DNA from 2 places in the Cellulomonas olei genome. Region 1 is predicted to be linked to the other one. Evidence: riboswitches for the same ligand, from Rfam matches in the RefSeq annotation. Region 1 holds a riboswitch; the other holds the start of a gene.

What was found. Region 1 has a riboswitch for thiamine pyrophosphate ahead of AAHH18_RS01145 (thiamine ABC transporter substrate-binding protein). Riboswitches for the same ligand answer to the same signal wherever they lie in the genome.
Region 2: linked by a shared signal. The riboswitch ahead of AAHH18_RS09120 (YkoF family thiamine/hydroxymethylpyrimidine-binding protein) and the one ahead of AAHH18_RS01145 (thiamine ABC transporter substrate-binding protein) in region 1 are both predicted to bind thiamine pyrophosphate.

Annotation. Positions count from the first base shown of each region.
Region 1 covers NZ_JBCLVN010000002.1:63,373-78,755, reverse strand. Annotated here, with positions in the region: gene AAHH18_RS01190 ((Fe-S)-binding protein) at 1-950, opposite strand, end outside; gene AAHH18_RS01185 (Na+/H+ antiporter subunit A) at 1,242-4,385, shown strand; gene AAHH18_RS01180 (Na(+)/H(+) antiporter subunit C) at 4,382-4,903, shown strand; gene AAHH18_RS01175 (Na+/H+ antiporter subunit D) at 4,900-6,450, shown strand; gene AAHH18_RS01170 (Na+/H+ antiporter subunit E) at 6,447-7,043, shown strand; gene AAHH18_RS01165 (monovalent cation/H+ antiporter complex subunit F) at 7,040-7,489, shown strand; gene mnhG (monovalent cation/H(+) antiporter subunit G) at 7,486-7,920, shown strand; gene AAHH18_RS01155 (SAM-dependent methyltransferase) at 7,962-8,720, opposite strand; gene AAHH18_RS01150 (DUF4235 domain-containing protein) at 8,808-9,095, opposite strand; TPP riboswitch at 9,250-9,383, shown strand; gene AAHH18_RS01145 (thiamine ABC transporter substrate-binding protein) at 9,467-10,561, shown strand; gene AAHH18_RS01140 (ABC transporter permease) at 10,566-12,347, shown strand; gene AAHH18_RS01135 (ABC transporter ATP-binding protein) at 12,344-13,387, shown strand; gene AAHH18_RS01130 (hypothetical protein) at 13,495-14,127, shown strand; gene AAHH18_RS01125 (Nramp family divalent metal transporter) at 14,334-15,383, shown strand, end outside.
Region 2 covers NZ_JBCLVN010000024.1:32,475-47,857, forward strand. Annotated here, with positions in the region: gene AAHH18_RS09080 (PTS transporter subunit EIIC) at 135-1,595, shown strand; gene AAHH18_RS09085 (HPr family phosphocarrier protein) at 1,780-2,049, opposite strand; gene rnhA (ribonuclease HI) at 2,136-2,597, opposite strand; gene AAHH18_RS09095 (DEAD/DEAH box helicase) at 2,642-5,233, shown strand; gene AAHH18_RS09100 (VIT1/CCC1 transporter family protein) at 5,360-6,019, shown strand; gene AAHH18_RS09105 (energy-coupling factor transporter transmembrane component T family protein) at 6,058-6,801, opposite strand; gene AAHH18_RS09110 (ABC transporter ATP-binding protein) at 6,798-8,588, opposite strand; gene AAHH18_RS09115 (ECF transporter S component) at 8,578-9,210, opposite strand; gene AAHH18_RS09120 (YkoF family thiamine/hydroxymethylpyrimidine-binding protein) at 9,203-9,865, opposite strand; TPP riboswitch at 9,919-10,027, opposite strand; gene ybaK (Cys-tRNA(Pro) deacylase) at 10,076-10,570, shown strand; gene AAHH18_RS09130 (YggS family pyridoxal phosphate-dependent enzyme) at 10,603-11,382, shown strand; gene AAHH18_RS09135 (YidH family protein) at 11,379-11,750, shown strand; gene AAHH18_RS09140 (DUF202 domain-containing protein) at 11,747-12,130, shown strand; gene AAHH18_RS09145 (YccF domain-containing protein) at 12,153-12,551, opposite strand; gene AAHH18_RS09150 (lipoate--protein ligase family protein) at 12,646-13,722, opposite strand; gene erm (23S ribosomal RNA methyltransferase Erm) at 13,733-14,542, opposite strand; gene AAHH18_RS09160 (glycerate kinase) at 14,705-15,383, opposite strand, start outside.

The DNA of each region.
Region 1 (15,383 bases):
AGGCGGGCGTCGTCCGGCAGGTCCTCGAGGGTGGCGACGTCGAGCTCCCGCCCGTCGACGCGCACCGGGTCGAGCGGGCCGAGCGCGACGTCCCCGTCGGGGGAGCGCCGCGCGTACACGTTGACGACGGCGAGGAACCGGTGCCACGCGACCCCCATCGTGGGCTGCAGGCCCACGACGACGAACCACGCCATCGACACGAGGATCTTGACGGTCGCGCACACCACGACGGCGGACTCGAGCGCCCCGGTCGACGCCCCGGCCCACAGGTCGCCGATCCACGCGGTCGTCGGGAAGTGCCAGGCGCTCGCCAGGGCCGAGCCGTCGCGCGCGGCGAGCTCGTGCTCGAGGCCGCGCAGCAGCAGCACGGCCAGCACGACCAGCAGCACGGTGGCCTCGACGACGGCGGCCTGCCCGGTGTGGGATCCGAAGAACCGGGACCGCCGCGCCGGCTCGGTGGGTGCGGGCCCGCTGCCGTCGCCGACGCCCGCCCCGGCGGCCGCGACGGCCCGCGCGGGCGTCGCCGGGGCGCCGCGCGGCGTGGAGCGGACGCGGACGGCGACCAGGGCGAGGATCCCCGCGAGCGACAGCCACGCGATGCCCTCGGTGACCCACGACCAGGGCGCGAACCCGCCGAGCACCGGCAGCACGAAGCCCGGGTCCACCACCTGCACGTACCCGGTGACGAGCGTGAGGAACAGGACCGGGAACGACACCATCACCGCCCAGTGGGCGACGCGCACCACCGGTCGGTGCTGGAACCGCCCGTGGCCGATCATCTCCCGCACGACCAGCCAGGTCCGCCGCCCGGCGGGACGCAGCCTCCCCGGCGCGGGGCGGCCCGAGCGGATCGTGCGGGTGAGCCGGACGGCGCCGCGGGCGAAGACCGCGACGCCCAGGACGGTGGCCGCGAGCACCACGACGAGGCAGGTCACCCGGAGCGCGTCCACGCGCACACGCTAGCCGCCCGCCGTCGCGACGCTCCCGGACCCGAGGTCCCCCCGGGAGTGTGGCGTCCTGCACATCCAGGGCGGTGCGTGGTGACCGCTTGATACAGTTGTGGCAATCCCTCGACCTCGGTCGGCGCCTGCGCCCTTGCGTGCGTGGCGTCGCCGTGCGTCCCTGTACCTGCCCGCTGACAACACCACACGACCGCCGACCGCCGTCCGTGCCGCCCCGGCGCGGGCCACGACGGCGTCACCGACCGACCGACCACCCGCCCACGACAGGACGGAGCGGACGTGCTGCAGCTCCTCGCGGTGCACCTGCTGGCTGCCCTGGTCGCCCCTGCCCTGGTGGCGTGGATCGGCCGCAGGGCGTTCTGGGTGCTCGCGCTCGCGCCCGCCTCGGTGACCGTGTGGGCGCTGACCCTGACCGGCGAGGTGGTGGACGGTCGCGGTCCCACGCAGCGGGTGGAGTGGATCCCCGGGCTGGGGCTGGAGCTGTCGTTCCGCCTCGACACGCTGTCGTGGCTGATGACGCTGCTGGTCGGCGGCGTCGGGGCGGTCGTGCTGATCTACTGCTCGGCCTACTTCAAGGAGCACGCCAGCGGGCTCGGGCGGTTCGGCGGCGTGCTGGTGGCGTTCGCCGGCGCGATGTTCGGCCTCGTCACGGCCGACGACACGCTGCTGCTGTTCGTGTTCTGGGAGCTGACCACGGTCTTCTCCTACCTGCTCATCGGGCACTACCACGAGCGCAAGGCCAGCCGGCGCGCCGCCATGCAGGCCATCGTCGTCACGACGGCCGGCGGCCTGACGATGCTGGTCGGCGTCGTGCTGCTCGGCGAGGCGGCCGGCACGTACCGCCTGTCGGAGATCCTCGCCGACCCGCCGCACGGCGCCATGGTCACGGCCGGCGTGGTGTGCCTGCTGGTCGGAGCCGCGAGCAAGTCCGCCCTGATCCCCCTGCACTTCTGGCTGCCCGCCGCGATGGCCGCGCCGACGCCGGTCAGCGCGTACCTGCACGCGGCGGCGATGGTGAAGGCCGGCGTGTACCTGGTCGCCCGGTTCGCGCCGGCGTACTCCGAGCTGAGCGCCTGGCGGTGGCTGGTGGTCGTGCTCGGCGGCGGGACGCTGCTGCTCGGCGGCTACCGCGCCCTGCGCCAGCACGACCTCAAGCTGATCCTGGCGTTCGGCACCGTGAGCCAGCTCGGCCTCATCATCCTGCTCATCGGCTTCGGCACCCGGGCGACCGCCCTGGCGGGGCTCGCGATGATCGGGGCGCACGCCATGTTCAAGGCGGCGCTGTTCCTCGTGGTCGGCGTGGTGGACGCCGCGACCGGCACCCGCGACCTGCGGCGGCTGTCGGGGGTGGGACGGGCGCTGCCGATCACCGCCACGGCCGGCGCCCTGGCCACCCTGTCGATGATCGGTGCCCCGCCGTTCGCCGGCTACGTCGCCAAGGAGGCCGCCCTCGAGGCGCTCGGCCACGACGGCGACCCGCTCGGCCCGGCGGTCCTGGTGCTCGTCGCCGTCGGTTCCGCGCTGACCGTCGCGTACGGCATCCGGTTGTGGTGGGGAGCGTTCTGGTCCAAGCCGGTGCTGTCCCCGGCCGCGGTCCGCGAGCTCGCGGCGGCCAAGGACGCGACGGCCAAGGAGCCGGTGCCGCGCGAGTCCCCGGAGCCCGGTCCGGAGGACGACCGCGCCGAGCCCGCCCCCGTCGGCCGCCCGTCCCTGCTGCTGGTGTGGCCGGCGATGGTGCTGGCCGTGCTCGGCCTCGCGGTCGCGCTGCTGCCCGGCCTGGGGGAGCAGCTCCTCGCGCCGCAGGCGGACGCCTACCCGGTGGGCGAGGCCGGCCACCTGCTGCTGTGGGGCGGCCTGACGCCGACGCTCGCCATCACCGTCGCCGTGCTGGCGGCCGGTGTGCTGCTGTTCGTCGTGCGCGGCCCCGTCGAGCAGGCGCAGGCCGCGGTGCCGCACGTGCCGGAGGCCGACCGGGTCTACCGCAAGTTCATGCGCCGCCTGGACGACGTGGCCGCGGACGTCACCGCCGTGACCCAGCGCGGCTCCCTGCCGGTGTACCTGGGCGGGATCCTCGTGGTGTTCGTGGTCGCCGTGGGCGTCCCGCTGCTGACGTACACGCGGCTCCCCGCCGAGACCCGGCCGTGGGACCGCCCGGCGCAGGCCGTCGTCGGGGCGTTCGTGGCGGTGGCGGCGGTGCTCGTGGCGCGCGCCCGCCGGCGCCTGAAGGCCGTGATCCTCATGGGCGTCTCGGGCTACGGGGTCGCGGCCCTGTTCCTGCTGCACGGCGCACCGGACCTCGCCCTCACGCAGGTGCTCGTCGAGACCGTCACCCTCGTGGTGTTCGTCCTGGTGATGCGCCGGCTGCCGCCGTACTTCTCGGACCGCCCGCTGGTGGGCTCGCGCTGGGTGCGGCTCGCGATCGCGCTGTCCGTGGGGCTCACGGTCGGCGGCCTGGCCCTCGTCGTGCCGGGCGCCCGCGTGCACCCGCCCGTGTCGGTGGACTTCGCCGAGGAGGCCTACGCGTACGGCGGCGGCAAGAACATCGTCAACGTCACGCTCGTGGACATCCGCGCCTGGGACACCATGGGCGAGATCTCGGTCGTCCTGGTGGCCGCGACCGGCGTCGCCTCCCTGGTGTTCCTCCGGCGGCGCTCCGGCGCGATCTTCCGGGCCGGCGAGGCGCCCGAGCAGCGCCAGGTCTGGGGCGGCGGCGACGACCCGCTCGCCGTGGTGCGCCGGCCGGTCGAGGCCCGCAGCGCGTACCAGCCGCGCGAGTGGCTGCGCGCCGGGCGGACCCTCGCCCCGCGGCGCCGGTCCGTGGTGTTCGAGGTCGTGGTCCGGCTGCTGTTCCACACGATGATCGTGTACTCGCTGTACCTGCTGTTCTCCGGCCACAACGCGCCCGGCGGCGGGTTCGCGGCGGGCCTGGTGACCGGCATCGCGCTGATCGTCCGGTACCTGGCCGGGGGACGGTACGAGCTCGGCGAGGCGGCGCCCGTGCAGCCGGGCCTGCTGCTGGGCAGCGGGCTGTTCCTGTCCGCCGGCGTCGGGCTCGGCGCGCTGGTGTTCGGCGGCACGGTGCTGCAGTCCTGGATCCTCGAGGCGGACCTGCCGCTGCTCGGCCACGTGAAGCTCGTGACGTCGCTGTTCTTCGACGTCGGCGTGTACCTCGTGGTGGTCGGGCTGGTGCTCGACATCCTGCGCTCGCTCGGGGCGGAGATCGACCGGCAGGCCGAGGCCGAGGGCGACGCCGAGCCGGTCGGCGGGGACGCCGAGCCGGGCGAGGAGATCCGTGTGGACGCCGCCGCGGCGGGCCTCGTGGGCCACGCCGCCGCGCACGGCCCGGACGGCACGGGCGGATCCGGCGGCTCAGGCGGCCCCGGCGGCCCCGCCGCACCGACGACGCCCGGGGGGTCGCGATGATCGACATGAGCCCGAACCTCGCGCTGGTCGCGGTGATCGTCGTGCTGGTGACCGCCGGCGTCTACCTGCTGCTCGAGCGCAGCCTGTCCCGCGTCCTCATCGGCATCATCCTCATCGGCAACGGCGCGAACCTGCTGTTCCTGGTGGCCGGCGGGGCCGCGGGCCGCCCGCCGATCGTGGGCCTGGAGCCGGAGGGCCGCATGAGCGACCCGCTGCCGCAGGCCATGGTGCTGACCGCGATCGTCATCACGCTGGGCATGACGGCGTTCCTGCTCGCGATGGCGTACCGGTCGTGGCAGCTGCACCGGCACGACGAGGTGCAGGACGACGTCGAGGACCGCCGCATCGCGCGGCTCGCGGCACGGGACGAGCGCGCGTTCGAGGACGCCGACACGGAGGACACCATCACGTCGCTCGACGAGGAGGCCGCGGAGACCCGCGACGAGACCGACGAGGGCGGTCCGGTGCCCGCGGGCACCGGCGCCGAGCCGGCCACCGGTCAGCGGGAGGGCGCGTGACGGAGTACACCTGGCTGGTCCCGCTGCCCGTCGTCGTGCCGCTGTTCGGCGCGGGCCTCGCGCTCGCGCTCTACCGCAAGCCCCAGGCGCAGCGGATCATCAGCGTCGTCGCGCTCAGCATCGTGCTGGTGGCCGCCGCGTCGCTGCTGGTCCTCGTCGACGACGGCCCGCTCGTCGTCGACATCGGCAACTGGGCGGCACCGGTCGGCATCGACCTGGTGGCGGACCGGCTGTCGGCGCTCATGCTCACCGTCTCCGCGGCGGTCACCCTGTGCGTCCAGCTGTACTCGCTGGCGCAGGGTGAGGCCGACGGCGACGAGGCCGCGCCGGTGTCGATCTACCACCCGACCTACCTGATCCTGGCCGCCGGCGTCGCGAACGCGTTCCTGTCCGGCGACCTGTTCAACATCTACGTCGGCTTCGAGATCCTGCTGGCCGCCTCGTACGTGCTGCTCACGCTGGGCGGCACGGGCGAGCGGATCCGCGCGGGCAGCATCTACGTGGTCGTCGCGCTGCTGTCGTCGCTGCTGTTCCTCATCGCCATCGCGCTGACCTACGCCGCGACCGGCACCGTGAACCTGGCCCAGCTCGCCGAGCGGCTCCCGGAGATCGACCCGGACGTGCGGCTGCTGCTGCAGGTGCTGCTGCTGCTCGCGTTCGGCATCAAGGCGGCGATCTTCCCGCTGTCCGCGTGGCTGCCCGACTCCTACCCGACCGCGCCGGCGCCCGTCACCGCCGTGTTCGCGGGCCTGCTCACCAAGGTCGGCGTCTACGCGATCATCCGCACGCAGACGCTGCTGTTCCCCGAGGGCCGCATGGACGACGTGCTGCTGTGGGCGGCGCTCGCGACGATGGTCGTGGGCATCCTCGGCGCCGTCGCGCAGGACGACCTCAAGCGTCTGCTGTCGTTCACGCTCGTCAGCCACATCGGCTACATGATCTTCGGGATCGCCCTGTCGTCGCAGGCGGGGTGGGCCGCGTCGATCTACTACGTCGCCCACCACATCACCGTGCAGACCGGCCTGTTCCTGGTGGCCGGGCTCATCGAGCGCCGCGGCGGCACGACGTCGCTCGAGTCGCTCGGCGGCCTCGCCAAGATCGCGCCCGTGCTCGCGGTGCTGTTCTTCATCCCCGCGATGAACCTGGGGGGCATCCCGCCGCTGTCGGGGTTCCTCGGGAAGGTCGGGCTGCTGCAGGCCGGCGTGCAGGACGCCCGCCCGCTCGCGCTCGCGCTGGTGGTCGGGGGCGTGCTGACGTCGCTGCTGACGCTCTACGCCCTCATCAAGGCGTGGAACAAGGCGTTCTGGCAGACGCCGCCGGAGCCCCTGCCCGACGCCACCCTCCCGAAGGGCATGGTCGGCCCCGCGGCCGCCCTCGTCGCGCTCGGCCTCGGGCTGACGGTGTTCGCCGGCCCGCTGTACGGGTACGCCGAGCGGGCCGCCGCGGCGCTGGCCGACCGCGACGTGTACGTGCAGTCCGTGCTGCCCGACGGCGGCCGGGGTGAGGGCGAGTCGGCGGACGCCGCCCGGGCGGAGGCGGACGGATGAGCCTGCACCCGCGCCGGCGGCGGCTCGCCGCGCAGTGGCCCACGATGCTCTGGCTGGTCGTCGTCTGGGTGCTGCTGTGGGGCGACCTGACCGTCGCGAACGTCCTCGCCGGCGCCGTCGTGGCCGTCGCCGTGACCGGCGCGCTGCGGATGACCCCGATCGACTTCCACGGCCGGCTCCGTCCGTGGGGGCTGGTCGTCCTCGTCGCGCGGTTCGCCGGGGACCTGCTGGTCGCGTCGGTCGAGGTGTCGTGGCTCGCGCTGCGCCCGCGGCACACGCCGCGCGGCGCGGTGATCGGCGTGCAGCTGCGCAGCCACTCCGACCTATACCTCACGATGACGGCCGAGCTGTGCTCGCTGGTGCCGGGGTCGCTCGTCGTGGAGGCGCACCGGCTCACCGGCATGCTGTACCTGCACGTGCTCGACGTCGAGCAGTCCGGCGGCGTGGAGGCGGCGCGGCAGGCGGTGCTGGACCAGGAGGAGCGCGTGCTGCGGGCGTTCGCGTCGGACTCCGAGCTGCGCGACGCCGGCCTCGACCCGCACCCGCGCCGGACGGCCCGGCGCCCGGCACCCCGGACGGAGGTGGGCGCGTGACCGTCGTGTACCTGCTGTGCGCCGCGCTGCTGACCGTCGCCGGCGCCCTGGCCCTGATCCGCGCGGAGCGCGGCCCGTCGATGCTGGACCGCACGGTCGCGCTCGACATCGTGGTGACCGTCGTGGTCGCGGCCGTCGCGCTCTACGCGTCGATCGACCGGCGCACCGACGTGGTGCCCGTGCTCGTCGTGCTGTCCCTCGTCGGGTTCGTCGGCTCGGTGACCATCTCGCGGTTCGCGTCCGTGGAGCCCGAGGGCGAGGGGCGCGTGCGCAGCCGCGAGGAGATCGCGCAGGAGGAGGCCGAGCGCATCCGCGCCGAGGAGGAGGCCGAGGAGCAGCGCCGCCGGCGCCGTGCCCAGGAGGCGGACGCGCAGGTGGTGCACGACGAGGCGGCGCACGGGCACGAGGACCACGCGGACGACGAGCGCCAGGGGAGCGGACGATGAGCGCGGACACCGTCGCGGACGTCGTGGCGGCGGTCTGCCTGATCGGCGGTGCGCTGCTGGCGCTCGCGGCCGGCGTCGGCGTGCTGCGGTTCCCCGACCTGCTGTCCCGGATGCACGCCGGCACCAAGCCGCAGGTGCTCGGGCTGGTGCTGGTGCTGATCGGGCTGTCGCTGCGGCTGCGGTCCGGCGGCGCGGTGTGGGCGCTGATCCTGGTGGCGCTGTTCCAGATGCTCACGGCGCCCGTCGCGGCCCACCTGGTCGGGCGGGCGGGCTACCGCACGGGCAAGGTGCGCCGCGACCTGCTCGTCGTCGACGAGCTCACCGAGGCGCAGGAGCGCGCGTCGGAGCGCGAGGGGACGCAGGACGGGGACGAGGACGACGACCACGACGACGCGCACGGCGCCCCGGGCGCGTCCGGCCGCAGGGGCTGACCCCGGCGCCGGCCTCCGGTGCCCGCCCCGGCGGTGTGCCGTCACCGGCGGAACAGCGCCGCCCAGAGGAAGTCCTCGCCGAACGTCGCCGGGTCGCCGGACCGCATGCGGCGCAGCTCCACCTCGTCCAGCCAGCCGAACGCGCGCCGCAGGTCGTCGGTGCCGTAGGCGAGCCCACCGCCGAGCCCGCCCTCGCGGTACAGGTCGGCGTCGTCCGCCTCGGTGCCGCCGCGCCCGTCGTGCCCGGTCGCGAAGCAGGCCAGGCCGAACCGCCCGCCGGGGCGCACCGTCCGCTCCAGCAGCCCGCGGTACGTCAGCCGGCGGTGCGGCGGCAGGTGGTGGAAGCAGCCGGAGTCGTAGACCAGGTCGTACTGCTCCGCCGGCGGCTGCCACGTGAGGACGTCCGCGCGGGCGAACCGGACGTCGACGCCGGCCTCGTCGGCCCGCTCCCGTCCCCAGTCCAGCGCCGCCTGCGAGAGGTCGAGCGCGTCGACGGTGCAGCCCTGCTGCGCGAGCCAGACGGCGTTGCGGCCGGGCCCGCAGCCGAGCTCCAGCACCCGGGCGCCCGGACCGAGGGGCAGCCGGCCGTCGGCGTGCCACGCCACCAGGCTCTCGTCCGGGGCCCAGCGGAAGAACGGCACGCCCCGGCCGCGGTCGGCGTAGAACCGGTCCCAGAAGTCCGCGCCGCCCCGGTCCGACCACCGGTCGGCCTGCTCGGCGAACAGGTGGTCCATGAGGTCGAGCACGTCGTCGACGGTCTGGACACAGCGGCGTGCGGGCCGGGCTGGCGTCGCGGGCATGGCGGGCTGACCTGCGCATTCGTCGGCGAGCGGGACGCTCGAGCCTAGCGGGGCGCAGGTCGGCCGGAGGGGGACCTCCGTGCCTGGTCAGGCGTGCGGCAGGTGCCGGTTCCTGTCGACGCGCTGCACGAACTTCTTGGTCCCGCGCGTGGCGAACACCCGCGCCAGCGTCACGGCGCCGGCGGTGATCACGGAGGCCGCGACCACCTCGCCGATGCGGATGTCGTCGGCGTCGTCCTCCGGCTTCGGCGGCTTGTGGCCGACGGCGGCCTTCCAGGCGGCGTCCACGGCCTTCCCGGCGAGCCACGCGACCGCGCCCGCCACCACCAGGCCGGTGATCTTCGCGAACGTGGACTGGGTCTCCTCGTCGGCCACGGTTCCTCCTGCTGCGTCGGTGCGGTGTCGTGCGGGCGCGTGCGTGCTGCGCCCCACGCTAGCCCCGCGGGTGCCGCACCGCAGGTCACCCCGGCGCACGCAGTCGCGCGGGGGCGGCGGCAGGGGGCGTCGGGGACGGCGGTGTAGGGTCGGCCCCGAACGACAGGGGAGCGTCCCGGACCGCCGCCGCGAGGTGGCGCCCGACCGACGCTGAGAGTGCGGACGGAACCGCAGACCCTCGCACCTGATCCGGTTAGCACCGGCGTAGGGAGTCGGGATCTCAGTCGCCTCGTGTCGTCGGCACGGGTGCGGCAGCGCGCGCGGGCGGACGACGCGCGGCGACCCCCTCGGTTGCACATCGAGGAGGACGCATGGCGCGCACGCGCGCAGCACGCCGGACCATCCGGCACACCGCGGCCCTGGGGGTCGCGGCCCTGGCCCTCACGGCCTGCTCGGCCACCGGCGGGTCGCCGTCCGGCGGGTCCGCGGGCGGCGACGGCACGGCGGGCGGGTCGGTCACGCTGGTCACCCACGACTCGTTCCACGTCAGCGACGGGCTGCTCGAGCAGTTCGAGGCGGACACCGGGCTGACCGTCACGCAGGTCGCGCCCGGTGACGGCGGGGCGCTGGTGAACCAGCTCATCCTGACCAAGGACGCCCCGCTGGGCGACGTCGTCTACGGGATCGACAACACGTTCGCGTCGCGGGCGATCGACGAGGGCGTGCTGGAGCCCTACACGTCGCAGGTGCCGGCCGCGGCCGACGCGGAGCCGTACGCCCCCGACGACTCGGGGTCGCTGACCGCCGTCGACCTCGGCGACGTGTGCCTCAACGTGGACCACGCCTGGTTCGCCGACCGGGACGTCCCGGAGCCGGCGACGCTCGAGGACCTGACCGACCCCGCGTACCGGGACCTGACCGTCGTGACGAACGCGGCGACGTCCAGCCCCGGGCTGGCGTTCCTGCTGGCGACCGTCGGGGCGTTCGGCGAGGACGGCTGGCAGCAGTACTGGCGTGACCTCACGGCGAACGGCCTGAAGGTCGCGGAGGGCTGGTCGGACGCGTACTACACCGACTTCTCCGGCGGGGGCGGCGGCGGCTCCCGGCCGATCGCGCTGTCGTACGCGTCGTCGCCGCCCGAGACGATCCCCGAGGGCGGCGGCGAGCCGACCACCGGGGCGCTGCTCGGCACCTGCTTCCGGCAGGTCGAGTACGCCGGCGTCCTCGCGGGCGCGCAGAACCCCGAGGGCGCGCGCCGGCTGGTGGACTGGCTGCTGTCGGACGCGGTGCAGGCCGACATCCCCGGGTCGATGTACATGTACCCGGTGAGCTCGGCGGTGGACCTGCCGGAGGACTGGGCGCAGTGGGCGCCGCTGGCCGACGAGCCGTACACCGTGCCGCTCGACGAGATCGCGGCGAACCGGGAGACGTGGGTCCGTGAGTGGACGGACCTGGTGACGGGCTGACGTCGTGACCCGCCCGCTGACGCACCCGTCCCCGACCGGCTCCGGCCGGCCGGGGACGGGGGCGCGCGCGACCCCTCCGGAGGTCCCCGCGCCGCCCCCGGCCGCGCCCACCGCGCCCACCGCCCCCGGACGCGGCTGGGCGGTCGCGCGCGGGACGGCGTGGGCGGTGGCGGCCGCGGTGCCGCTGCTGTTCCTCGGGGTGTTCTTCGCGTGGCCCGTGCTGACGCTCGTCGGGCGCGGCCTCGTCGCCGACGGGTCGCTGGACCTGTCCGGGTTCGCGGAGGTGCTCGGGCGGCCGCGGACCTGGCGGATCGTCGGGCTGACGCTGGCGCAGGCGACCCTCGGCACGGTGATCTCGGTGCTGCTGGGCGTGCCCGGTGCGGCGGTGCTGTACCGCAGCCGGTTCCCGGGGCGGGGGGTGCTGCGCGCGCTCGTCACCGTGCCGTTCGTGCTGCCGACCGTCGTGGTGGGGGTGGCGTTCCGGGCGCTGCTGCGCGACAACGGGCCGCTCGGGTTCCTGCACCTCGACGGGACGTTCGCCGCGATCGTCGCGGCGCTGGTGTTCTTCAACTACGCGGTGGTCGTGCGGACCGTCGGGGGCCTGTGGGAGCGCCTGGACCCTCGGCCCGAGCAGGCCGCCCGGTCGCTCGGCGCGTCGCCCGCGCGCGCGTTCCTCACCGTGACGCTGCCCGCGCTGACCCCCGCCCTCACGTCCGCCGCGTCGCTGGTGTTCCTGTTCTGCGCGACGGCGTTCGGGACGGTGCTGGTGCTCGGCGGGATGCGGTTCGGCACCGTCGAGACGGAGATCTGGATCCAGACCACCCAGTTCCTGGACCTGCGGGCCGCCTCGGTGCTGTCGGTGGTGCAGGTGGTGGTGGTCGTCGCCGCGCTCGCCGTGGCCGGCCGCGCGCGGGCCCGGCGGGAGCGCGCGCTGTCGCTCGTCGACACGCCCGTCCGGGCGGTCGGCCGCCCGCACCCCCTGCCGGCGGTCGTCACGGCGGTGGTGCTGGTGCTGCTCGCCCTGCCGCTCGCCGCGCTGGTGCTCGGGTCGTTGCGCACCGGCGACGGCTGGGGGCTGGACCACTACCGCGCGCTGGGCACCACCGGCGGCCGGAACGCGCTGACGGTCACGGTCTGGGAGGCGCTCGGCAACTCGCTGCGGGTGGCCGTCGACGCGACGGTGCTGGCCCTGGTGGTGGGCTGCCTGGTCGCCCTGCTGGTGTCGCGGCGCCCCCGGCGGCCGGCCGCGCGGCGGGCCGTGGGGGTGCTGGACGGCGTGTTCATGCTGCCGCTGGGCGTCTCCGCGGTGACGGTCGGCTTCGGCGCGCTGCTCACGCTCGGGCACCCCTTCGGCATCGCGACCGACCTGCGCGCCACCGGCGTGCTGGTGCCCGTCGCGCAGGCGGTCGTCGCGGTGCCGCTCGTCGTCCGGACGGTGCTGCCCGTGCTCCGCGCCGTCGACCCGCGGCTCCAGGAGGCGGCCCGGACGCTGGGCGCCGGGCCCGGCCGCGTGCTGGCGACGGTGGACGGGGCGCTCGCGGCGCGCTCCGTCGGCCTCGCGGTGGGGTTCGCGTTCGCGGTGTCGCTCGGGGAGTTCGGGGCGACGTCGTTCCTGGCGCGACCGGACCGCCCGACGCTGCCCGTCGTGGTCTTCCGGCTGATCGGCCAGCCGGGTGCGGACAACTACGGCATGGCGCTGGCGGCCGGGGTCGTGCTGGCCGTGCTGACGGCGGGGGTGATGGCGGTCGCGGAGCGGCTGCGCGGGCCGGTGGGAGGAGAGCTGTGACGGACGGGCTGGCGGTACGGGACCTCGAGGTGCGGTACCCGGGGGCGACGCGGGGCGCGGCCGGGGTGACGGCGGTCGCGGGGGTCGACCTGGACGTGCCGCAGGGGCAGGTGCTCGCCCTGCTGGGCCCGTCGGGCTGCGGGAAGTCGTCGCTGCTGCGCGCCGTGGCCGGGCTCGAGCCGCCGACGGCCGGCCGGGTGCTGTGGGACGGGCAGGACCTGGCGTCCGTGCCGGTGCACCGGCGGGGGTTCGGCCTGGTGTTCCAGGACGGTCAGCTGTTCCCGCACCGCGACGTCGCCGGCAACGTCGGGTACGGGCTGCGGGACGTCGGCCGCGCCGAGCGCACCGCCCGGGTGGCGGAGCTGCTGGACCTCGTGGGCCTGCCCGGCTACGGCCCGCGGCCGGTGGCGACGCTCTCCGGCGGGGAGCGGCAGCGGGTCGCCCTCGCGCGGTCGCTGGCCCCGCGCCCCCGGCTGCTCCTGCTGGACGAGCCGCTCTCGGCCCTCGACCGGTCGCTGCGCGAGCGGCTCGCCGACGACCTGCGGCGGGTGCTGGTGACCACCGGGACGACCGCGCTGTTCGTCACGCACGACCAGGACGAGGCGTTCGCCGTGGCGGACCGGGTCGCGGTGATGGCGGCGGGCCGGCTGCTGCAGGTCGCGCCGCCGGAGGAGCTGTGGCACCGCCCCGCCGGGCGGGAGGTCGCGGAGTTCCTGGGGTACCGGACGTTCCTCGCCGCCGCGGACTGGGGCTCGGCGGCCCCGCCGGCCGACGGCCCGCTGCTGGCGGGGACGCTCGCCGTGGCGCCGGGCGGCTGGCGCGTGCTGGCCCCGGGGGAGTCCGCGGGGGAGGGTGCTCCGGTGCGGGACGCGCGGGTCACCGGGCGCCGCTCCCGCCGCGGTCGCCTGGAGCTCGTCGCGGTCATCGAGCCGGAGGGCGTGGCGGTGGCCGCGACGCCGGCGCACGGCGGCGCACCCGCGGACGGCGCGCGCGTGCGGGTGGCGGCCGACGAGGGGTCGGTGGCGGTGCTCGGCGGCTGACGTGCACCGGTCCCGGGCGCGTGGTGGCGCCCGTGGCGGCGGCGCCGGGATCCTGTAGTCCTGCTACGGAATCGTGCGGCGGCGCTACCGGGCGGTAGCGTCACGCCATGCCGTGGCTGGAGATCATCGGGTGGACCGGGTCCGTCCTCGTCGTCGTGTCCCTCATGCAGGCCCGCGTGCTGCGGTTCCGGTGGATGAACTTCGCCGGCTCCGTGGTCGCCGCCGGCTACAACGCCGTGGTCGGGATCTGGCCGTTCGCCGCCATGAACGGCGTCATCGCGGTCATCGACGCCTACTGGCTGTGGCGGCTCACCCGCGAGCGGCACGACGCGGACGTCTACCAGGTGGTGCCCGTCGGCCCGCGCGACGACTACCTGCGGCACGTGCTCGGCGTGCACGCCGCCGACATCGCCCGGTACTACCCGTCGTTCGCGCTCGACGACCCCGGCGCGCGGTGGGCGTACCTCGTGCTGCACGGCGACGAGACGGTCGGCGTCGTCGTCGTGCGCGACGCCGGCGAGGGGGTCGGCGAGGTGCAGCTCGACTACGTGACGCCCCGGTTCCGCGACTTCGCGCCCGGCGAGTTCGTGTACCGCCGCAGCGGGGCGTTCGCGGGCGCTGGCCTGCGCTCCCTGGTGGTCGTCGACGACGCGCAGGACTCCGGCGACTACCTCCGCCGCGTCGGCTTCACCCAAGAAGCGGGCCGCTGGCGCCGCGAGGTCGCCCCCGCCACCCCCTGACCCCCGCCCGCCCCGCCCCGCCCCATCCCGTCCGGTCCCGTCCGCCGAGGTCGGCAGTCCCAGGCGAGTTCGGCAGCTCCAGGTGCCGAACTCGCACACGAAGTGCCGACCTCGCGCACGAGCTGCCGACCTCGCCGGAGGGGGCGGGCGGCGGCCGGGGCGGCGTGTGCCTAGGATGAGTTCGGACGTCCGAACTTGGAGGTACGGTGACCGCCACACAGGATCGCGCCGCGGTGTCGCGCGGGCGCGTGCTGCCGCTGCTGGGCCCGGCGTTCGTCGCCGCGATCGCGTACGTCGACCCGGGGAACGTCGCCGCGAACCTCACGGCCGGCGCCCGGTACGGCTACCTCCTGCTGTGGGTGCTGGTCGCCGCGAACGCCATGGCCGTGCTGGTGCAGTACCAGTCGGCGAAGCTCGGCATCGTCACCGGGGAGTCGCTGCCGGGGCTGCTCGGCCGGCGGATGCGACGCGGGCCCCGGCTGGCGTTCTGGGCGCAGGCGGAGGTCGTGGCCGCCGCGACGGACATCGCCGAGGTCGTGGGCGGCGCCATCGCGCTGCACCTGCTGTTCGGCCTCCCGCTCGTCGCGGGCGGCCTCGTGGTCGGCGTGGTGTCGATGCTGCTGCTGGCCACGCAGGACCGGTACGGCCAGCGGCGGTTCGAGCGGCTCGTCGTCGCGCTGCTGGTGGTCATCGTCGTCGGGTTCCTCGGCGGCCTGCTGCTGGGGCCGCCCGACCCCGCGGGCATGCTCGCCGGGCTCGCCCCGCGGTTCGCGGGCACCGACTCGGTGCTCCTGGCGGCGTCGATGCTGGGCGCCACGGTGATGCCGCACGCGATCTACGTGCACTCGGCGCTGAGCCGGGACCGGTTCGGCCGGACGCCGGCGCCCGAGCTGCGCGCCGGGCTGCTGCGCGCCACGCGCTGGGACGTGGGCACGGCGCTCGGCGTCGCCGGGACGGTCAACATCGGGCTGCTCCTGCTGGCGGCGGCCAACCTGCGCGGCGTCGAGGGCACGGACACGATCGAGGGCGCGCACGCGGCGATCAGCGGCGCGCTCGGCGGCGGGGTCGGCGTGGTGTTCGCGGTCGGGCTGCTCGCCTCGGGCCTCGCCTCGACGTCCGTGGGCTGCTACGCGGGTGCGGCCGTCATGGAGGGCCTCATCCACCGCCGGGTGCCGCTGCTGCTCCGGCGCGCGATCACGCTGGTCCCGGCGCTGGTGCTGCTGGCGCTCGGGGCCGACCCGACGTGGACGCTGGTG
Region 2 (15,383 bases), on a different contig from region 1:
GGCTGCACGCAAGTCGGCCCCCTCCCGCCGCCCGGCGCACGCGCTCCGACCGCCGGCGCGACCAGCCGGCGGAGCACCCCTCCCGCACCGGACGGACCCGGCTGCGGGTCCGACGCTCGACGAGGAGACACCCCATGACCGCCACCACGGTGGACACCCCCAAGCGGGGGATCCCCGGCCTCGCGCAGCTGCAGCGCGTCGGCCGGTCGCTGATGCTCCCGATCGCCTCGCTCCCCGCCGCCGCGCTGCTGCTGCGGCTGGGGCAGCCCGACATGCTCGGCGCCGACGGCCTGGGCGCGAACGCGGACTGGCTGCTGCCGGTCGCCGACGTGCTCGCCGCCGCCGGCAACGCGCTCATCGGCAACCTGCCGATCCTGTTCGCGCTCGGCGTCGCGGTGGGCTACGCCCGCAAGTCGGACGGCTCGACCGGCCTGGCGGCGCTCGTCGGGTACCTGGTGTTCAAGGGCGTGACCGACGCGCTGTCCCCGTACATCCTCGGCGAGCCCGACGCCGTCACGGCGGAGGGCGTCCTCGGGTCCGCGGACCCCGCGGCGCTCGACGCGGCCGGCACCGGCGACTACAACGCGCTCGTCCTGCACGCCGTCCAGCAAGGCCTCGACGCACCGAGCCAGGAGCTCATCAACTACGGGGTGCTCGGTGGCATCGTCATCGGCCTCGTCGCCGCCCTGCTGTACCAGAAGTACTACCGGATCAAGCTGCCGGCCTACCTGGCGTTCTTCGGCGGCCGGCGCTTCGTGCCGATCGTGACCGCCGGTGCGGCCGTGCTCATCGCCGTCGTCGCGGCGCTCATCTACCCCGCGTTCGACGCCGGGTTCACCGCGGTCGGCGACTGGGTCACCGGGTCGACCGTCGTCGGCGGGTTCGTGTTCGGCACCCTCAACCGCCTGCTGCTGCCGTTCGGCCTGCACCACCTGCTCAACTCGCTGCCGTGGTTCCAGTTCGGCGACTACACCGACGCGTCCGGCGACGTGTGGCACGGCGACATCGCCCGGTTCCTGCACGGCGACCCGACCGCCGGGACGTTCATGACCGGGTTCTTCCCGATCATGATGTTCGCCCTGCCCGCCGCCGCGCTGGCGATCGTGCACACCGCGAAGCCGAAGAACCGCAAGGTCATCGCCGGCATCATGGGCTCCGCCGCGCTGGTCGCCTTCGTCACCGGCGTCACCGAGCCCCTCGAGTTCGCGTTCGTGTACGTGGCCTACCCGCTGTACGCGATCCACGCGGTGCTGACCGGCACCTCGCTGGCGCTGGTGAACGCGCTCGACATCCGCAGCGGATTCGGGTTCTCGGCGGGCGCCATCGACTACCTGCTGAACTTCCGGATCGCCGAGCAGCCGCTGCTGATCATCGTGATCGGCCTCGTCTACGCGGTCATCTACTACTTCCTGTTCCGGTTCATGATCACGCGGTTCAACTTCAAGACCCCCGGCCGCGAGGACGACCCGGTGGCCGAGGGCGCCGGCGACGTCGCGGCGGACCGGGCGGAGACGGTGCCCGCCGGCACGGCCACCGCCACCGCACCGCCCACAGCCGTCGACCCGGGTCGCCGCAGCGACGGGGGCACCGCCTGACGCCCACCCGCCGGGCCGGCAGGGGGCGACCCCCGACGCGGCGCCGGCGTGGTGCGGGCCACGCCGGCGGCGCGTCCCACCCGGGACCGGCCGCCCCCGGCACGACGCAGGGCCCCGACCACGTGGTCGGGGCCCTGCGTCGTGCCGCGGACCGCTCGGTGTCGGACCGGTCGGTGCGGCCGGGTCAGGCGATCTCGGTCTGCAGCAGGAACGCCTCCAGGGCGTCGAGCGCGGCCTCGGCCTCGGGGCCGTCGGTCTCGGTGGCCAGCACCACGGTGTCGCCCGCGGCGGCACCCAGGGTCATGATCCCGAGGATGCTCGCGGCCTGCACCGGGGCGGCGTCGCCCTTGCGGACGGTGACCGGGACGGGCTGCTTGCCGGCCTCCGCGACGAACAGGGCGGCGGGGCGGGCGTGCAGGCCCTCGGCGATGGCGACGACGACGGGACGTTCCATGGGGGCGACCTCCGGGGTGACGTGTCCGTGCCCGGCACTGGGCACGGGTGCAGCGTAACTGGTCTGGACCATCCGTCCCGGCCGCGTCAGCCCGCGCGGACCTGGTCGACGCCCCGGTTCGCGAGCTCGTCCGCGCGCTCGTTGCCCGGGTCGCCCGCGTGGCCCTTCACCCAGTGCCAGGAGATCGCGTGCCGCGCGACCTGCTCGTCGAGCGCCTGCCACAGGTCCTGGTTCTTCACCGGCTTCTTGTCGGCGGTCCGCCAGCCGTTGCGCTTCCAGCCCGCGATCCACTTCGTCACGCCCTGCATGACGTACTGCGAGTCGACGTGCAGGTCGACCCGGCACGGCTGGTTCAGCGCCTTCAGCCCCTCGATGACGGCCGTGAGCTCCATGCGGTTGTTGGTGGTGACGGCCTCGCCGCCGAACAGCTCGCGCTCGTGCCCGCCGGACCGCAGCAGGGCCCCCCAGCCCCCGACGCCGGGGTTGCCCTTGCAGGCGCCGTCCGTCCACATCTCGACGGCGGGCGGGGCGGGTTCGGCGGCGCTCATGGTCGCCCACTGTAGGGCGCACCCCGCCGTGAAAGGATCGCCGGGTGGCTGCCTCCCGATCGACCCTCGCCGACCGGGTCCCCGACGATCCGCGCGACCCCGACGCCCTGTACGCGGCGTTCACCGGCTGGGCGGAGGACCAGGGGCTGGCGCTCTACCCGCACCAGGACGAGGCGCTGCTGGAGCTGGTGACCGGCTCGCACGTCATCCTGTCGACACCCACGGGGTCCGGGAAGTCCCTGGTGGCGACGGCGGCGCACTTCGTCGCGCTCGCCCAGGGCCGCCGGACGTACTACACCGCGCCCCTCAAGGCGCTCGTGAGCGAGAAGTTCTTCGCGCTGGTCGAGGCGTTCGGGTCGGCGAACGTCGGCATGATGACCGGCGACTCCGCGGTGAACCCCGACGCCCCGATCATCTGCTGCACGGCCGAGATCCTCGCGAACCTCGCGCTGCGCCAGGGGCCGGACGCGGACATCGGCCAGGTCGTCATGGACGAGTTCCACTTCTACGCCGACCCGCAGCGCGGCTGGGCGTGGCAGGTGCCGCTGCTGGAGCTGCCGCGGGCGCAGTTCCTGCTGATGTCCGCGACCCTGGGCGACGTCACGTTCTTCCGGGAGGACCTGGAGCGCCGCACGGGCGTGCCCGTCGCCGTGGTGGACGACGCGGTGCGGCCCGTGCCGCTGTCGTTCTCGTACGAGGTCGAGCCGCTGCACGAGCTGCTGGAGATGCTGGTGCAGACCGGCCGGTCGCCGGTGTACGTCGTGCACTTCACGCAGAAGGAGGCCGTCGAGCGCGCGCAGGCGCTGCTGTCCATGACGCTCGCCAGCCGCGAGCAGCGCGACCGGATCGCCGACGAGCTGGGCGACTTCCGGTTCGGCCCGGGGTTCGGCAGGACGCTGTCCCGGCTGCTGCGCCACGGCGTCGGGGTGCACCACGCCGGGATGCTGCCCAAGTACCGCCGGGTGGTGGAGCGGCTGACGCAGAAGGGCCTGCTCCGCGTGGTCTGCGGCACCGACACCCTGGGTGTCGGCATCAACGTCCCGATCCGCACCGTGCTCCTGACGTCGCTCGTGAAGTACGACGGCACCCGGATGCGCCACCTGTCGGCCCGGGAGTTCCACCAGATCGCCGGGCGCGCGGGCCGCGCGGGCTTCGACACCACCGGCGAGGTGCTCGTGCTCGCGCCGGAGCACGTCATCGAGAACCGCCGGGCCCTGGCCAAGGCGGGCGACGACCCGAAGAAGCTCAAGAAGATCGTCCGCAAGCAGGCCCCGCCCGGGATGGTGAACTGGACGGACAAGACGTTCGAGCGGCTGCGCGACGCCGAGCCCGAGCCCCTGACGTCGTCGTTCACCGTCACCCACGCCATGGTGCTCAACGTGCTGGCGCGGCCGACGGGCGACCCGGTCGAGACGATGCGGCACCTGCTGCTCGACAACCACGAGCCGGAGGCCTCGCGCGGCCGGCTGGTGCGGCAGGCGGTGGCGATCTACCGGTCCCTGCGCACGGCCGGCGTGATCGAGCGCGTCGTCGAGCCCGGGCCCGGCCCGGAGCGGCTGCGCCGGACCGTGCGGCTCACCCTCGACGTGCCCCCGACGTTCGCGCTCAACCAGCCGCTGTCCCCGTTCGCCTACGCCGCGCTCGACCTGCTCGACCGCGAGGACCCGGGCTACGCGCACGACGTGGTGTCGGTCATCGAGGCGACGCTGGACGACCCGCGTCAGGTGCTCGCGGCGCAGGAGAACCGCGCCCGCGGCGAGGCCGTCGCGGCGATGAAGGCCGACGGCATCGAGTACGAGGAGCGGATGGCGCTGCTCGAGGACGTGACCTACCCGCGGCCCCTGGCGGAGCTGCTGGTCGGGACGTTCCAGATCTTCAAGCAGACCAACCCCTGGGTCGCCGACCACGAGCTCTCGCCGAAGTCCGTCGTGCGCGACATGCACGAGCGCGCCGCGACGTTCGCGGAGTACGTGTCGCTGTACCAGCTCGACCGCACCGAGGGCGTGCTGCTGCGGTACCTCGCCGACGCGTTCCGGGCGCTGCGGCAGACCATCCCGGAGGACGCCCGGACCGAGGAGCTGCACGAGATCATCGAGTGGCTGGGCGACCTGGTGCGCCGCACGGACTCGAGCCTGCTGGACGAGTGGGAGCGCCTCGCGCACCCGGAGGACCTGGACGACGCCACCGTCGCCGGGTCCCGGCCGGAGGACGACGCTCCCCCGCCGGTCACGACGAACCGCCGGGTGTTCCGGGCGCTCGTGCGTGGTGCGCTGTTCCGGCGCGTCGACCTCGCGGCGCGGGAGGCGTACCCGGCGCTGGGTGCCCTGGGCGACCAGGACGCCGAGGACCGGCCGTGGACGGCGGACCGCTGGCGCGACGCGCTCGACCCGTTCTACGACGACCACGACGAGATCCTCACCGGGCCGGCGGCGCGCGGGCCGGCGCTGTTCCAGGTGGACGAGCGGCCGTCCGCGCACGGCGAGGCGGGAGCCCGCGGGGACCTGTGGTTCGTCCGGCAGCTCCTCGACGACCCCGCCGGCGACCACGACTGGCGCATCGACGCCCTGGTCGACCTGCCGGCCTCCGACGCCGCCGGCGAGGTCGTCCTGCGGGTGCTGGACGTCGGCCCGCTCTGACGTCCCCCTGACCTGCGACGACACCTGGACCCGTTCCAGATCAGGGAAGCCTATCCTGCGTTTGCGCAGGTCAGGGCAGCCTTTCCTGTGATGACACGGTGTCAGAACCGGCCTAGCGTGGGTGCCATGACGACCCTGTCGAGCCACCTCCTGGACCGCGACCGCACCCCGGCGGCCGCTCCCCAGCGCCGGGTCGCCGGTGACACCCCTGCCGCCGACGACCCGGCCCCGGTCGTCCCCGCGGCCACCGTCGCGGAGCTGCCGACCGCGAGCCGGCTCAACTGGCTGCGCGCCGGCGTGCTCGGCGCGAACGACGGCGTCGTCTCCGTCGCCGCCACCGTCGTCGGCGTCGCGGGCGCCGCCACCGAGGTGAGCGCGCTCGCCATCGCCGGCGTCGCGGCCCTCGCCGCCGGGGCCCTGTCGATGGCCGCCGGCGAGTACGTGTCGGTCAGCAGCCAGCGCGACGCCGAGAAGGTGCTGCGGTCGCACGGCCTGCTGGGCGCCGAGGCCGAGCTGACGAACCCCTGGCACGCGGCGGTCGCCTCCTTCCTCGCGTTCCTCGCCGGCGGCATCGTCCCGCTGCTCGTCGTCCTCGCCCCGTGGGGCGGCGGCCGCATCGTCGCGACCTTCGTCGCCGTCGCCCTCGCGCTCGTCGTGACGGGGTCCGTCAGCGCCCGCCTCGGCGGCGCGCCGACCGGCCGTGCCGTGCTGCGCAACGTCGTGGGCGGCTCGCTCGCGATGCTGGTCACGTACGGCATCGGGTCGCTGGTGGGCCTGGCGGTCTGACGCCCCGGTCCCCCTCGGCGCCGGAGGGCGCCCCGGCCTCACGCGAGGCCGGCCCCCGCGGCGACCACCAGCGCGACGGCCCCGAGCACCCCGCCCGCGAGCGCGGCGTCCCGCGCGCCGAGCGGCACCGGGCGCCACACCGTCCGCGGGCCGGCCGACAGCCCCCGGGATTCCAGCGCCAGCGCGACCCGCTCCGACGCCCGGATCGACGCGACCAGCAGCGCGAACGCCGAGCGCCCGAGCCCGCGCCACCCCTCCCGCGGCTGCCCGCGCCGGCCGAGCGGGGCGCGGACGAGCTGCGCCGCCCGGATCGTCGCCCACTGCCGAGGCAGGCCGGCGAGCATCCGGTGGCCCGCGAGCAGCGCGTACGCGTACCGCGGGCTCAGGCGGGCGTGCCGCACCAGGCTGACCATCAGGTCCCGGGGCGGGGTGCTGGCGAGGAACGCGACGGTGGCGACGCCGATCACGCACCCGCGGAGCGCGAGCGCGGCGCCGACCATGAGGCCCTCGTGCGTCACCCGGAACGGTCCGCCCGTGACCAGGACCTCGCCCGGCCGGCTGAGCGCGTTCACCAGCAGCACGCCGACGCCGAACGTCCAGAACGGCACCTGCGCGAGCAGCAGCCGGCCCGGCGCGACCCGGGCGCCCCAGCGCGCGCCCGCGAGGCCGAGCAGGTACAGCACCGCGAGGGTGGCGGGGTCCAGCACGGCGAGGGTCACCACCGACACCGCGACGACCAGCAGCAGCTTGACCGTGGGGTTGCGCGACTCCAGCGGGCTCACGGGGCCGGCACCCCCGCCCGGTCGCACGCCGGGGGCCCGGCCGTCGCTGCGCTCCCCGCACCGGCGGCGGTCGTCCCGCGGGCGTCCAGCGCCGCGAGCGCGTCCCGCAGCCGGCCCGCGTCGTCGGCCGCCTCGGCGAGCCAGCGCAGCAGCCGCGACGGACGCAGCCGCGCGGCCGCGAGCAGCCGCGGGTCCCGCAGCAGCCCGAGCGGGTCGAGGTCCGCGACCAGCCGGCCCTCGGCCAGCACGAGCACCCGGTCGGCGACCGACGCCACCGCGCGCAGGCCGTGGCAGGTGAGCAGGACGGCGCGCCCCGCCCGGGCCTCGTCGGTCAGCGCCCCCAGCACCGCCGCCGACCCGTGCCGGTCGAGCCCGAACGTCGGCTCGTCGGCCAGCAGGACCGCGCGGTCGTGCACGAGCATCGCGGCCAGGCTCAGCCGGCGCTGCTCGCCGCCGGACAGCCGGTGCGGGTCCCGGTCCCCGAGCCCGGTGAGGCCGAACCGCGCGAGCGCCGCGGCCACCCGCGCGTCCGTCGCCGGTCCCGGCGGCAGCCCGACCGCGACCTCCTCCCGCACGGTGCGCCCCGCGAGCTGGTGCTCGGGGTTCTGGGGCACCAGCCCCGCGCGCGACCCGCCGACGACGCCCGCCAGGGGCGGCAGCAGACCGGCGAGGCACGCGAGCAGCGTCGACTTCCCGGCGCCGTTCGCCCCGACGAGCGCCACCACCTCGCCGGCGCGCAGCTCGAGCTCCACCTCGCGGAGCACCGGCTCGGGCGCGGGGCCGCGGCGCCAGGGCCGGCCACGACGGCCGCGACGGCGCGCCGGGCCGCCGCGTCCGACCGCCAGGCCGTGCGCGGCGAGCAGCACCTCCCCGCGCGGCGCGGGCGCTCCCGCCGGCGCCCCCGGTGCGGCGGCCGCCAGGGCCAGGACCCGCTCGCGCTGACCAGGCCCGCCGACGACGCCGCCGAGGGCCGCCGCGATCTCGACGTCCTCCGGGAGCCAGCAGCCGCGGGCCAGCAGCTCGGGGCCCGCCTCCTGCGCCACACGGGCCGCGGGGCCGTCGTGCGTCACCCGCCCGTCGGCCGACAGCACCACCCACCGGCCGGGCAGCCCGGCGACCCCCGCGTCGCCCGCGAGCGCGTCGAGCCGGTGCTCCACCAGCACGCTCGCCGCCCCGGTCGCACCCCGCGCGGCGGCGAGCGCGTCCCGCACCGCCGCCACGCCGTCCGCGTCCAGCATCGACGTGGGCTCGTCGAGCAGCAGCAGCCGAGGTCCGGCGACCACCGTGGCCGCCAGGGCCACCCGCTGGAGCTCGCCGCCGGACAGGGCGTCCGTGCGCCGCCCCGCCAGGTGACCGGCGCCGGCCGCACCGAGCGCCGCCTCGACCGCGGGCCCGATCGCGGCCGGGGGCGTCCCGAGGTTCTCCAGCGGGAACGCGACCTCGTCCGCGACGTCCGCCAGGCAGACACCCGTCTCGGGGTCCTGCGCGAGCACGCCGACCACGTCCGCGAGCGCCGCGACGCCGTGCTCCGCGACCGCGCGGCCGGCGACGACGACCCGCCCCTCGACGTGCGCGGGCACGGCGTGCGGCACCGCGCCGTGCAGGCAGCGCAGCAGCGTGGACTTGCCCGCACCCGAGGGCCCGAGCACGAGCACCTGCTCCCCCGGCGCGAGCCGCAGGTCGACCGGGCCGATCCCGGCGCCGCCGTCCAGCACGGCCTCCAGCCCGGCCACCTCGAGCACGGGCGCGGGCGCCGCCGGCGTCCCCTCGTCCTCCTCAGCCCGCACGGCGCTCGAGCACCGGGCGGCCGGCGGCCGCGGCGCGCCCGATCGCGAAGCCGTCGAGCACCCCGGTGCGGTGCAGCGCGTCGACGACGACCTTGGCCAGCAGGCCGCCCAGCACGACGCCGGACACGGCCTGGAGCACGAGCCGCAGCACCAGCACGTCCTGCCCGTACCAGCCGAACCGGAACGCCGACCAGGCGAACACCAGCGTGGCGCCGAGCAGCCCGGAGGCGGCGAACCGGCCCCAGCCGAACCGGCGGTACCGGCCGAGCGCGAACGGGATCTCGCTGCCGAGGCCCTGCAGCAGCGCGGCGACGACCAGCAGCGGCCCGACCGGCGACCCGAGGAACACCACCTCCACCACGGAGGCGATCACCTCGGCGAGGATCCCCACGCCGGGTCGCCGGATGATCGCGAGGGCGACCGGGGCCACCAGCAGCCACCCGCCGAGCAGCACGTGCTGCGCGAGGTCGCCCGCGGGCCCCATGAGCACCGCGAGGCCGTTCCACGCCTGGACGAGCGCCCAGTACAGGAACCCGAACACCACCCCGAGCACGACCATCAGCACGATGTCCTTCAGCGCGAGCGGCTCGCGGCGCCGCCCGCGCGGGGCGCCGTCAGCCACGGGTCCGGGTCGGGCTGTTGAGCGAGAACGTGACGTGGCTCGTCACGTGCTGCACGCCGCGCCCCACGCGCGCCCACGCGCCGACCACCGTCTCGACGAGCGCGCCGACGTCGCCCTCGAGCCGCGTGACGAAGTGCGCGGACCCCCGGAAGGTGCCGCTCGCCCGGGCCAGGTCGATCGCCGCCTCGATGTCCCGCATGTGGTCGGGCACGACCCCGGCGCGGACGTCGTCGGCCAGGGGGTAGAGCGCCCACTCCGCCACACCGGGTCGGCCGGTGCGCCGGCCCGGTGGCAGCGCGACGGCCCGCGGACCCGCGCCGCCCGGCAGGGCGCAGCGCACCTCGCCCGGGCAGCCGCGCGACAGGTGCAGCGTGACGGCGGCGTGCTCGCCGGTGGCGGCCACCGCGTCCACGAGGTCCGTGAGGTACCGGAGCAGGTCCGCTTCGTCGCCACCGACGTAGGTGCTGACGTCGCCCGTCTCGACGAGCAGGCCGTCCGTCGCCACCGAGCCGAGCACCCCGAGGATCGTGTCGGCGTACCGGTCGGACATCACGGCGACGGTGACGCGGGCACCCACCCCGAACCGGAGCGGGTCGGCGACCAGGTCGGCGGCCTCCGCGGGCCGGGTGGGTGTCGACGACGGTGCCGGGATCATGCGTCCTCCTGTGCTGGTCGGATCAGCACGGGAGGACGGCGGACGGGTGCCCGGCATCCTGCGATGTCGCTCCCTGCGCTGGCATGACCCAGATCAGGTTCAACGGTCGGAGTTCGAGTACTCCCTCTCAGCCCGGCTCACCGGACTCCCGTGCTGCTCCGCACCGTAGCAGCACCGCGGCGGCGGGGTCGCGCGCCCTAGGCTGGCCCCGTGAGCCGCAAGCAGCCGCCGTCCGGGACGCCCGCGCTGGTCGCGCTGACGGCCGCCGGGGTCCCGCACACCGCGCACGCCTACGAGCACGACCCGCGCAGCACCGTCGGCTACGGGCTCGAGGCCGCCGAGGTGCTGGGCATCGACCCGGAGCAGGTCTACAAGACCCTCATGGCCTCGGTCGACGGGACGCTGACCGTGGCCGTCGTGCCCGTCGCCGGCAAGCTCGACCTCAAGGCGCTCGCCCACGCCGTCGGCGGCAAGAAGGCCGTGATGGCGGACCCCGCCGCTGCGGAGCGTGCGACCGGGTACGTGGTCGGCGGCATCTCCCCGCTCGGCCAGAGGTCGGCGCACCCGACGGTCGTGGACGAGACGGTGCAGCTGTTCGACACCGTGTTCGTGTCGGGCGGGCGCCGGGGGCTCGACGTCGAGCTGGCCCCGGACGACCTGATCCGGCTGACGTCCGCCACGGTCGCGGACATCGCGCGCGGCTGAGGCGGCGGGCGCGAGCGCATAGGGTCGGGCACATGACGACCGGCGCGACCGAGCTCGCGGAGCGGCTGGCCCGTGTCCGCTCCCGGATCGCAGCCGCCGAGTCCGCCGCGGGCCGCCCGGCCGGCGCCGTCCGGCTGCTGCTGGCCACCAAGACCCAGGACGCCGCGACGGTGCGCGCGGCCGTGCTCGCCGACCTCGCCGGCGCGGCCACCACGGCCGGTGCCGCCCGCCGGGTGCTGCTCGGCGAGAACCGGGTGCAGGAGCTCGTCGCCAAGGGGCCGGAGCTCGCCGACCTCGCACCCGAGCTGCACCTCATCGGGCCGCTGCAGTCCAACAAGGTGAACGCCGCCCTGCGCTGGGCGACCTGCGTGCAGAGCGTCGACTCCCCCGCGCTGGCCGACCGGCTCGCGCGCCGGTGCGCCGACGACGACCGGACGCTCGACGTGCTGGTGCAGGTCAACGTCTCCGGCGAGCCGACCAAGCACGGCGCCGCCCCGCAGGACGCGCTCGACGTGGTCCGCGCCGTCGCGGGGCACGACCGGCTGCGGCTGCGCGGGTTCATGACGGTGGGCGCGAACACCTCCGACCAGCGGGCCGTCCGCGCCGGGTACGCCGCGCTGCGCGACCTGCGGGACGAGGTCGCCGGCAGCGGCGAGGCGGGCACCGGTGACGCCGTCGAGCTGTCGATGGGCATGAGCCGGGACCTGGAGGCCGCCGTGGCCGAGGGAGCCACCATCGTGCGCGTCGGGACGGCGGTGTTCGGCGCACGGCCGGCCCCCGTCGGCGTCCCGGGAACGGTCCCCGCGGCGTGACCGCGCCCACCGGCCGCCGGTTCCCCCGGCGCGTGTACACCCGCGGCACCGAGCCCGACGGCCGGTTCTCGCTCGCCAACGAGCGGACGTTCCTGGCCTGGGTCCGCACGGCGCTCGCGCTGCTGGCGGGCGGCGTCGCCCTCGAGGCGCTGGACCTGCCCGTGGAGCCGCACCTGCGCCTCGCGGCCGCCGTGCTGCTGATCCTGCTCGGGATCGCGGCGCCGGCTCAGGCGTGGGCCGGCTGGGCACGCACCGAACGGGCGCTGCGCGAGCGGCAGCCGCTGCCGGCGCCGGCGTTCAGCGGGCCGCTCGCCGCGGGCGTCGCGCTGGCCGGCGTGCTCGTGCTCGTCGGGCTGCTGCTGCGGTGAGCACCGCGAGCGGGCCGCGCGACGCCGCCCCCGGGGCGCAGCCGGAGCGGACGGCCCTCGCGTGGCGCCGCACCTCGCTGTCCGTCGCGGTGGGCTCCCTGGTCGCGAGCCGTGTGCTCGAGCCGTGGTTCGGCGCGTCCGTCTGGGTGCTGACCGCGCTCGGCCTGCTCGGCGCGCTCGCTCTCGACCGGACCGGGCTGCGCCGCGCCGTGCTCTGGTCGGCGGTCGTCGACGACACGCACCCCGACCGGGGGCCGGGCGCGCCGGTGCCCGCCGGCGCGCGCACGCCGGGCGGCGGGGCGCTCGGCGCCACCGCGCTGGCCGCGGCCCTACTGGGCGTGGGCGCCCTCGTCGTGGTCCTGCGGCACGCGGCGGGCTGACGCGGGCGCGGTCGCGCGGGGCTCAGCGCCCGTACGCCGCCAGCGAGCGGTCCGTCGGCACGATCTGCTTGCCGAGCGGCACGAGCGAGACCGGGATCATCTTGAGGTTCGCGATCGCCAGCGGGATCCCGATGATCGTGACCGCCTGCGCGAGCGCCGTCGTCAGGTGCCCGAGCACCAGCCACCAGCCGGCCACGAGGATCCAGACGACGTTGCCGATCGTCGACATCGCGCCGGCGGTGGGCCGGTCCACGATCGTCCGGCCGAACGGCCACAGCGCGTACGACGCCATGCGGAACGACGCGATGCCGAACGGGATGGTCACGACCAGCACGCAGCAGATGATCCCGGCGACGACGTAGCCGAGCGCGAGCCACAGCCCGCCGAACACGAGCCAGATGAGGTTGAGCAGGAGCTTCACGGCACCAGCCTCGCGGACGGGACCCGTCCGCCGCATCGGGGACCTCCCCGATCCGACCCTGGTCCTGCGGCGCGCCCGGCCGCTCGAGCCCGGCTCACGGCACGCGCGCCGTCCACTCCGGGTTGCCGAACTTCTCCTCGACGAGCTGCTGCGCCCGCTCCAGCTCCTCCGGCCGCAGGGCGCCGTCGACCGTCCGGTACCGCGACCGGAAGTGCGCGACGAACGCGTCGATGACCTGCTCGCGCGGCAGGCCGGTCTGGGACCGCACCGGGTCCACACGCTTGTTCGCGCTGGTCGTGCCCTTGTCCGACAGCTTCTCCCGGCCGATGCGCAGCACCTCGAGCATCTTGTCCGCGTCGATGTCGTAGGCCATCGTCATGTGGTGCAGGACCGCCCCGCCGGCCAGGCGCTTCTGCGCGGACCCGGCGATCTTCCCGGCCGGCGAGGCGATGTCGTTCAGCCCGGAGAACGTCGCCGTGACGCCCACGTCGGCCAGCGCGCCGATCACCCAGTCGTCGAGGAACCGGTACGACTGCTCGAACGACAGGCCGTCGACGAGCGACGCCGGCACCACGAGCGAGAACGTGATGCAGTTGCCGGCCTCCATGAACATGGCGCCGCCGCCGGAGATCCGCCGGACCACGGTCACGTCGTGCTTCGCGGCGCCCTCGGGGTCGACCTCGTTGCGCAGCGACTGGAACGAGCCGATGAACACGGCCCGCTCGTCCCACTCCCAGAACCGCAGCGTCGGGCCGCGCCGGCCCGCGGCGAGCTCCTCGGTCAGCACCTGGTCGAGCGCGCCCAGCACGGCGGGCGGCAGCGGGCCGGGGTGGATGAGCTCGAAGGTGTGGTCCTGCCAGGACGTCGCGTGGCCCAGCGCGCGCCGCACGGCGATCGCCACGGCCTCGGGCGTGAAGCCGACCATGTGCACGGGCGCGTCGAAGCGGCCGTCGGACTCGGCGCGGCGCAGCCCCTCCTCGATCGCCGCCGTCAGGTCGGCCACCCGCGCGTCCGCAGGGCGCCCCCGCAGGGACTCGTCGATGACCGCCAGGGCGGCGTCGGGCTCGAGGAAGAAGTCGCCGCTGACGCTCACCTCGGTGAGCGACCCGCCTGCCACCTCCACGTCCGCTGCCACGAGCTTGCCGCCGGGGACCTTGTACTCGCCACGCACGGTCCCGATCCTAGGCCCCGGACCGGCGTGGTCGTCGGGGACCTCGACGTGGTGCCCCGGCCGGGGAGCGCAGCGCCCGCCACAGCGCCGCCCACTGCTCGGGCCGCAGGTCGCGCGGCAGCGCCCGCGCCGGCACGCCCGCGTCCGACAGCGCGCGCCGGGCGGCCGGGGCCGGGACCCGCGCCGCCCCCGCGAGCACCTGGTCCAGGCCGCGCCCCGCCCCGGTGAACACGGCGCCGACGAACCGCTGGTAGCCGTCCCGCTCGCCCGGGTCGACCAGCGGGCGGTGGCGCCGGTCGACCGTGAGCAGACCGCCGTCGACCGACGGCCGGGGCCGGAACGCGTCCGCGGGCACCCGGCCGCGCAGCGCGACCTCGAACCACGGGTCGGTCTGCGCGGTGAGCAGGGTGCGCCCCCCGACGCCCGCGCGCTTGCGGGCCACCTCCCACTGGGTGAGCAGCACGGCGTGCCGCCACCGGCCGTGGTGCAGCAGGCGGCGCAGCAGCGGCGTCGTCAGGTGGAACGGGATGTTGCCGACCACCACCGGCCGGTCCAGCGGGACGCGCAGCGCGTCGGCGCACAGCACGGTCGCGCCGGGCACCCGGGCGCGCAGCCGGTCGGCGCGGTGCGGGTCGAGCTCGACGGCGAGGACGTCGCGGCCGAGAGCGGCGAGCGGCCGGGTCAGCGCGCCGTCGCCGGCGCCGATCTCGAGGACCGGCCCGTCGGTGGCGCCGACCAGCCGCACGACGGCGTCGACGGTGGGGCGGTGGTGCAGGAAGTTCTGGCCGAGCTCGTGCCGGCCGCCGTGGGGGTGTCGCACGGGAGGTGCTCCAGTCGCAGGCAGGACGGAGCACCCGGAGGGGCGGGAGGGTTCTCGGCCCGGCTCCGGGTGCTCGGGGGCATCCGGAGGCGACGACCGGTCGGACGGCCGGCCGCGCTCAGGCGGTCCGGGGGCGTGCGACGGCCGCGGCGGCCGCGCTGCTCAGCGTTCCCATGCGGGCGACGGTACGGGGCGCCCGGGCGCGGGCGCACGGCGATTTCCGGTCGGACGGCGGCGGGCCGCGGCGACCAGCCGCGTCACCTGCGCGGCCGTCGCGGTGAGGTGCGCGGCGGTGGTCGCCGGGTCGAGCGCCTCCGCCGCCGGGAGCGGCCGCGGGTGCACGGGGAGCACCGCGTCGAACGGCCCCGCCGCGGCGTCCCCGCGCACGTCGACGGCGCCCGCGAGCGCCACCACCACGGCCCCCGCGGCGCGCCCGAGCGCCGCCACACCGGCCGGTGTCTTGCCGCGGGCCGTCTGCGCGTCGAACCGTCCCTCGCCCGTCAGCACCAGGTCGGCGCCCGCGAGCGCCTCCTCCAGCCGTGCGGCGCGGGCCACGTGCGCGAACCCCGGCTCCCGGCGCGCGCCGAGGGCGAGCAGCGCCGCGCCGAGCCCCCCGGCGGCACCCGCCCCGGTGACGTCCGCGACCGCGCGCCCGCGGGCCGCCAGCGCCGAGCCCCACGCGACGAGCCGGTCGTCCAGGTGGGCGACCTGCGCGGGCGTCGCACCCTTCTGCGGGCCGAACACGTGCGCCGCGCCTGCGGGCCCGTGCAGCGGGCTGTCGACGTCGGTGAGCACGACGAGGTCGACCGCACCGAGGTCCGGCAGGGCGTCGAGCGACCCG